Regions from separate parts of the Streptomyces sp. NPDC006174 genome, predicted to be linked through region 1. Evidence: riboswitches for the same ligand, from Rfam matches in the RefSeq annotation. Region 1 holds a riboswitch; the other holds the start of a gene.

Region 1 (3,347 bases):
AACGAGGACGGCATCAGAACAGAGGTCATCTTCGCGGCGCTCGTCGGCGCCATCCTGTGGAATCTCTTCACCTGGCTGCTGGGCCTCCCGTCCAGCTCCTCCCACGCCCTGTTCGGCGGTCTGATCGGCGCCGCCGTGATGTCGGCCGGCTGGTCCTCGATCAACGGCGGCACCGTCGTCACCAAGGTGCTGCTGCCCGCGATCGCCGCCCCGCTGGTCGCCGGTATCGCCGCGATGCTGGCCACCCGGCTCACGTACCGGATCAACCGGAACGTCACCGACCCGAACCAGCAGAAGTCGACCGCCAAGGGCTACCGGGCCGGCCAGATCGCCTCCGCCGGTCTCGTCTCGCTCGCCCACGGCACCAACGACGCGCAGAAGACGATGGGCATCATCACGCTGGCGCTGGTCACCAGCGGTGTCCTGGCCCCCGGCTCCAACCCGCCCATGTGGGTCATCGTCTCGGCCGGTATCGCCATCGCGCTCGGCACCTACCTCGGCGGCTGGCGCATCATCCGCACCATGGGCAAGGGCCTCACCGACCTCCGGCCGCCGCAGGGCTTCGCCGCCCAGACCAGCGCGGCGACCGTCATCCTGGCCTCCTCGCACCTCGGCTTCTCGCTCTCCACCACCCAGTCCTGCTCGGGTGCCGTGATGGGCGCGGGCCTCGGCCGCAAGGGCGGCGTGGTCCGCTGGTCCACCGCCACCCGGATGTTCGTCGCCTGGGGCCTCACGCTCCCGGCCGCGGGTCTGGTCGGCGCGGGCGCCGAGTTCCTCACCAAGCAGGGCCCCTGGGGCATCGCCGTCACGGCGGTCATCCTGATCGGCGGCTCCTTCGCCATCTGGCTGGCCTCGCGCCGCCAGCCGGTCGACCACACCAACGTCAACGACACCGACGACGCGACGGCGGACGAGCCGCAGGGCATCGTCACCACCGCCATGGCCGCGGTCGCTCCGCCGCCCACCGCCGGCGCGGTCTCCGAGCTCTCGACCACCATCCCGGCCCCGGCCGCGGCACCCGACGACACGCCCCGCCCCGCGGCCACGGTGTAAGGACAGATCCGTATGAAAATCGACTGGGCAGCTCTCGCCTCCGTCTTCGGTGTCAGTCTCGTGGTCACCGTCGCACTGGTCGGCCTCTTCACCCTGGGCATCGTCGCCCTCTCCAAGCTGTCGGCCCCGGCCGGCGGTGCCACCGGCGGCGCCACCGGCGGTACGGCCGCGCTGGCGCGCACCGGCGCGTACGCCTGCTTCGCGGCGTGCGTGGCGGCGGTCGCGTACGGGATCTATCTGATCGTCGCCTGACCGCACCGACACGTTCCTTCGGGCCGGACACACCACCGTGTGTCCGGCCCGATGTGCGTCTGCGCACACCGGGGCTCCGCAGGTCAACAGCAAGTTGACGGCCGTTCTCGCAGCGTGGTGGACTGCCGGAGCCATTTACGGCGACAGAAGAGGAAGCCGGTGCGAATCCGGCGCGGTCCCGCCACTGTCACCGGGGAGCACTCCCCCACACCGGATGTCACGGCCCTCGCGACGAGGGCTGGAAGGCCGGGGGAAGCGCGGATCCGGAAGCCAGGAGACTCTTGTCGCCGGTCACGTCGAACCAGGGCGCGGACCCTGAGTGAGGACATAAGCCATGCCCGGCCGCCGTGCGCCGCATCCTGTACCTCTTCGTGCCGGAACGCCTCTGCCCACGGCGGGCTGAACCGTGCGTGTCGATCGCGTCTTCGCGTACGGCGCCACCGCCGGGCTGATCGCCGACGCGGCTCTCGGCGATCCGCGCCGCAGGCATCCTGTCGCCGGGTTCGGCCGGGCCGCCGCGCGGGTGGAGTCCCTGCTGTGGCGTGACGACCGGGGCCGGGGCGCGCTGCACACGCTGCTCTGCGCCGGAGGCGCCGTAGGAGCCGCCGCGCTGGCCGCCCGTGCCGTACGGAACCGTCCCGCGCTCGCCGTCGCGCTGACGGCCGCCACCACCTGGTCGGTCGTCGGCGGCACGTCGCTGGGCCGGGAGGCCCGGGCCATCGGCGGTGCGCTGGCCGCCGGTGACCTGGAGGTGGCCCGGGAGCGGCTGCCGCACCTGTGCGGGCGCGATCCGCAGGCCCTGGACGGGCCCCAGATCGCCCGCGCCGTCGTGGAGTCGGTCGCGGAGAACACCTCGGACGCCGTCGTCGGCGCGCTGGTGTGGGGCGCGATCGGCGGGGTTCCGGGGCTCGTCGGCTTCCGGGCCGTGAACACGCTGGACGCGATGGTCGGTCACAAGTCGCCTCGTCACCGCCGTTACGGCTGGGCCTCGGCCCGCCTGGACGACGTGGCGGGATGGCCCGGCGCCCGGCTGACGGCCGCGCTGGCCGTGGTGGCCGGCGGGCGCCCTTCGGAGGCCGTACGCGCCTGGAAGGCGGACGCGGGGCGCCATCCGAGCCCGAACGCGGGACCGGTGGAGGCCGCGTTCGCGGGAGCGCTCGGCGTACGGCTCGGCGGGACGCTGGCGTACGCCGGGCGCGTCGAGCACCGGCCGGTGCTGAACGGTGCGTCGGGCCAGGAGGTCCGCAGCGCCGACATCGAACGCGCGGTGCGGCTGTCGCGGCGGGTGAGTGTGCTGGCCCTCGGCGTGTGCGTGGTGGGCCGGACGGTCGTGGGGCGCGTGGTCGCGGGACGGTCGTCGACAGGACAGGGGCGGGGACGGGCATGAGCGGTGGGCTGCTGGTCGCGGGGACGACCTCCGACGCGGGCAAGAGCGTCGTCACGGCGGGCATCTGCCGCTGGCTGGTGCGCCGGGGCGTGAAGGTCGCGCCGTTCAAGGCGCAGAACATGTCCCTCAACTCCTTCGTGACCCGTGAAGGCGCCGAGATCGGCCGCGCGCAGGCCATGCAGGCGCAGGCCGCCCGGGTCGAGCCGACGGCCCTGATGAACCCGGTCCTGCTCAAGCCCGGCAGCGACCGCTCCAGCCAGGTCGTCCTGATGGGCAAGCCGGTCGGCGAGATGAGCGCCCGTGGCTACCACGGCGGCCGGCAGGAGGCGTTGCTCGGGACGGTCACGGACTGCCTGGAGCAGCTGCGGTCCACACACGACGCGGTGATCTGCGAAGGGGCCGGGTCGCCGGCCGAGATCAACCTGCGGCGGACGGACATCGTGAACATGGGGATCGCGCGGGCCGCCCGCTTTCCCGTGCTGGTGGTCGGCGACATCGACCGGGGTGGAGTCTTCGCGTCGTTCTTCGGGACGACGGCGCTGCTGAGCGCGGAGGACCAGTCGCTGGTCGCCGGGTACCTGGTGAACAAGTTCCGGGGCGATGTCTCGCTGCTGGAGCCGGGGCTGGACATGCTGTACGGGCTGACCGGGCGGCG
Region 2 (3,347 bases), on a different contig from region 1:
ACGGCCACGAGAGCTTCACCCATCTGACGGGCCGCGGCCTGTGGATCTACTGGGGCGCCTACATCGGCACCCCGGACGAACTCCTGGTCTCCGGACCGCTCGACGAGGTCGCCGAACGGATCAGCCGCGTGCGCGCCGAGGCCCGCGAACGGCACGGCTGGATCATGGACACGTACCTGCTCCGCCGGCGGCCGGAAAGCGCGGAACCCACGGAAAGCGCGGAAGGCACGGAGTCGCCGTAGGCCCCGGGTGGCGTGGATCAGTCGAGGTAATGGGCGCGTCCCTGGTCGTCCATGCCGACCGGCCCCTCAGGGATGACGCAGAACTCATTGCCCTCGGGGTCCGCCATGACCAGGAACCCGCTGTCGGCGTACTCCTCCAGCCGGCGTCCGCCGAGCGCCTCGATGCGCTGCTGTTCGGCGGCCGGATCGGGTGAGCTGATGTCGACGTGCACGCGGTTCTTGCCCGTCTTGAACTCACCCGTCCGCTGGACTCCCAGGGCCTGGCCGTTCTCGCGGCGCAGCCAGACGTACGGGCCGGTGCGGTCCACCACCGGCCTGCCGAGCAGCTCGGACCAGAACGCGGCCAGCAGCTCCGGGTCGGCGGCGTCGATGACGAGGGCGTTGATCTGTACGCGTACATCAGCCATGCCCCGATTCTCCCTCCGGCGGCGGACGGCCGACAACCGCCGACCGGCCCTCAGCTGTCGGGCCCCGGCCCGCGAGCGGGGGCCCGGACCGGTGAGCGGGTCACGTGACACAGGGCCGCGGGTCGCGTCGAGGCGCGGCGGCCGCCCGCGCCTCGTCGTCGGACCCGGTCGGAGGTCAGCTGCGGGACTCGTGCGCCCGGATCACGCCGAGCCCATGACCGAGGCTCGGGCACTCGGCGGTCAGGTCGTTGCCCCGCACCAGATAGTTGTGCACGCGCCCGTCGGTGGGCCGTTCGACGGCCCGGTACAGGGTGCCGTTCACCGTGATCGTCCAGTCGTCGCCGTCCTGGGCCCACCCGACTGTCTTCTTCATATGGCGCTTCCCTCACTCGTCGCCGCCGCGGGTCGGCGGCTGGGTATTGGCAAGAAGAACGGCCTGTGACGCTCTGTGGTTCCGGTTCGCCTACGCCATTCGGTTACATCTGCGTCACCATGCCCGCACGATCTGACCAGAAGTCAGCGAACCGGCGAAGAGGAGCCGAACCCGCCACCACTCGTTCGGAGTCCGTGTCTCATATCGCCGTCCGAAGAGTGAACAACGGTGTGCGCCCGGCGGCCATCCGCTTAGGGTGGCCGGTGCAGCTGGTTCGCCCTGTCCGCCAGACAGGGTGTCGTAAGAGGGAACCCGGTGGGAATCCGGGACTGCCCCGCAGCGGTGAGTGGGAACGACCGCCGTCATACGCACTGGGCCCGGCCGGGTCTGGGAAGCGACGGCCAGTAGGTGTCTGCCTCCGGCAGACGTGCCCGCGAGTCCGAAGACCTGCCCGTTGCCCGCACGCGACCGTTCGCGTGCGGAGTTCCCGGTGACCTCGTGGGCGGGTCGGCGTAACCGTCAGGCGGACGGACACGGGCAACGTGTCGTGCTTCCGCCCGATTTCGTCACCCCTTCGCGTCCGCGTTCCGTCCCGGGAACAGCTGGAGACATGCTCGCGAAGGAGAGTCACGTGACAGCGAAGCCCGCAGCCGCGGCAGCACGGGCCACCGTGTACGGCTACCCCCGCCAGGGTCGGAACCGTGAACTGAAGAAGGCCATCGAGGGCTACTGGAAGGGCCGCGTCGACGCGGACACTCTCCGGCGGACCGCCGCCGAACTGCGCAGGGGAACCTGGCAGCGGCTCGCCGAGGCCGGAGTCCACGAGGTGCCGACCGGTGATTTCTCGCACTACGACCACGTCCTGGACACCAGCGTCATGGTCGGCGCTGTCCCCGCGCGGCACCGCGAGGCGGTCCAGGCGGACGCCCTCGACGGCTACTTCGCCATGGCCCGCGGCACGCAGGACGTGGCGCCGCTGGAGATGACCAAGTGGTTCGACACCAACTACCACTACCTGGTACCCGAGTTGCGCCCGGACACGGTGTTCACCGCCGACTCCGCCAAGCAGGTCGCCGAGTTCAAGGAGGCCCTCGCGCTCGGCCACACCCCGCGCCCGGTCCTCGTCGGACCCGTCACCTACCTCCTGCTCGCCAAGGCGGCCCCCGGTGTCGCCGCCGACTTCGAGCCGCTGACCCTCCTGGACCGGCTGCTTCCCGTGTACGCCGAAGTCCTCGCCGACCTCCGGGCCGCCGGCGCCGAGTGGGTCCAGCTGGACGAGCCCGCGCTCGTCCAGGACCGCACCCCGGCCGAGCTGAACGCCGCCGCCCGCACCTACCGCGAGCTCGGTGGTCTCACCGACCGTTCCAAGCTGCTGGTCGCCTCCTACTTCGGACGGCTCGGCGAAGCGCTGCCGGTGCTCGCCAAGTCGCCGGTGGAGGGGCTCGCGCTGGACTTCACCGAGTCCGGCGCCGCGAACCTCGCCGACCTCGCGGCGGCCGGCGGACTGCCCGGCAAGCGCCTGGTCGCGGGCGTCGTCAACGGCCGCAACATCTGGATCAACGACTACGAGAAGTCGCTCGCCACCCTCGGCACGCTCCTCGGCCTCGCGGACCACGTCGACGTCTCCGCCTCCTCCTCCCTCCTCCACGTCCCGCTGGACGCCCGGGCCGAGCAGGACATCGACCCGGAGATCGCCCGCTGGCTCGCTTTCGCCCGGCAGAAGACCCAGGAGATCGCCGTCCTGGCGCGCGGTCTGTCCGCCGGCACCGAGGCCATCGCCGCCGAACTCGCCGCCAACCGGGCCGACCTGGCCTCCCGCACCGCCGCCGTCATCACCCGCGACCCGGCCGTCCGGGCCCGTACGGCGGCCATCACCGACGCCGACGGCCGCCGCTCCCAGCCGTACGCCGAGCGGACCCTCGCTCAGCGCGCGCACCTCGGTCTTCCGCTGCTGCCGACCACCACGATCGGATCGTTCCCGCAGACCACCGAACTGCGCACCGCCCGCGCCGACTTGCGAGCGGGCCGGATCGACGAGGCCGGCTACGAGGAGCGCATCAAGGACGAGATCCGCGAGGTCCTCTCCTTCCAGGAGAAGGCCGGGATCGATGTCCTGGTCCACGGTGAGCCCGAACGCAACGACATGGTGCAGTACTTCGCCGAGCAGCTCACCGGCTACCTCGCCACGCAGCACGGATGGGTCCAGTCGTACGGCACCCGCTACGTCCGGCCGCCGGTCCTCGCCGGGGACATCACGCGTCCCGAGCCGATGACGGTGCGCTGGACGGCGTACGCGCAGTCGCTGACCCAGCGGCCGGTCAAGGG

Evidence for each region. A riboswitch is a leader RNA that binds a small molecule or an ion and turns the genes downstream of it on or off. The one in region 1 is predicted to bind cobalamin.
Region 2: it holds a riboswitch for cobalamin, as region 1 does, so the genes downstream of both, metE (5-methyltetrahydropteroyltriglutamate--homocysteine S-methyltransferase) here and ABZ267_RS14940 (cobalamin biosynthesis protein) in region 1, are expected to answer to the same signal.

Annotation. Positions count from the first base shown of each region.
Region 1 covers NZ_JBEXTJ010000006.1:54,879-58,225, forward strand. The annotation lists gene ABZ267_RS14930 (inorganic phosphate transporter) at 1-1,053, shown strand, start outside; gene ABZ267_RS14935 (hypothetical protein) at 1,066-1,305, shown strand; cobalamin riboswitch at 1,453-1,586, shown strand; gene ABZ267_RS14940 (cobalamin biosynthesis protein) at 1,712-2,692, shown strand; gene ABZ267_RS14945 (cobyric acid synthase) at 2,689-3,347, shown strand, end outside.
Region 2 covers NZ_JBEXTJ010000008.1:336,544-339,890, forward strand. The annotation lists gene cobF (precorrin-6A synthase (deacetylating)) at 1-242, shown strand, start outside; gene ABZ267_RS20845 (VOC family protein) at 260-649, opposite strand; gene ABZ267_RS20850 (hypothetical protein) at 825-1,022, opposite strand; cobalamin riboswitch at 1,276-1,492, shown strand; gene metE (5-methyltetrahydropteroyltriglutamate--homocysteine S-methyltransferase) at 1,654-3,347, shown strand, end outside.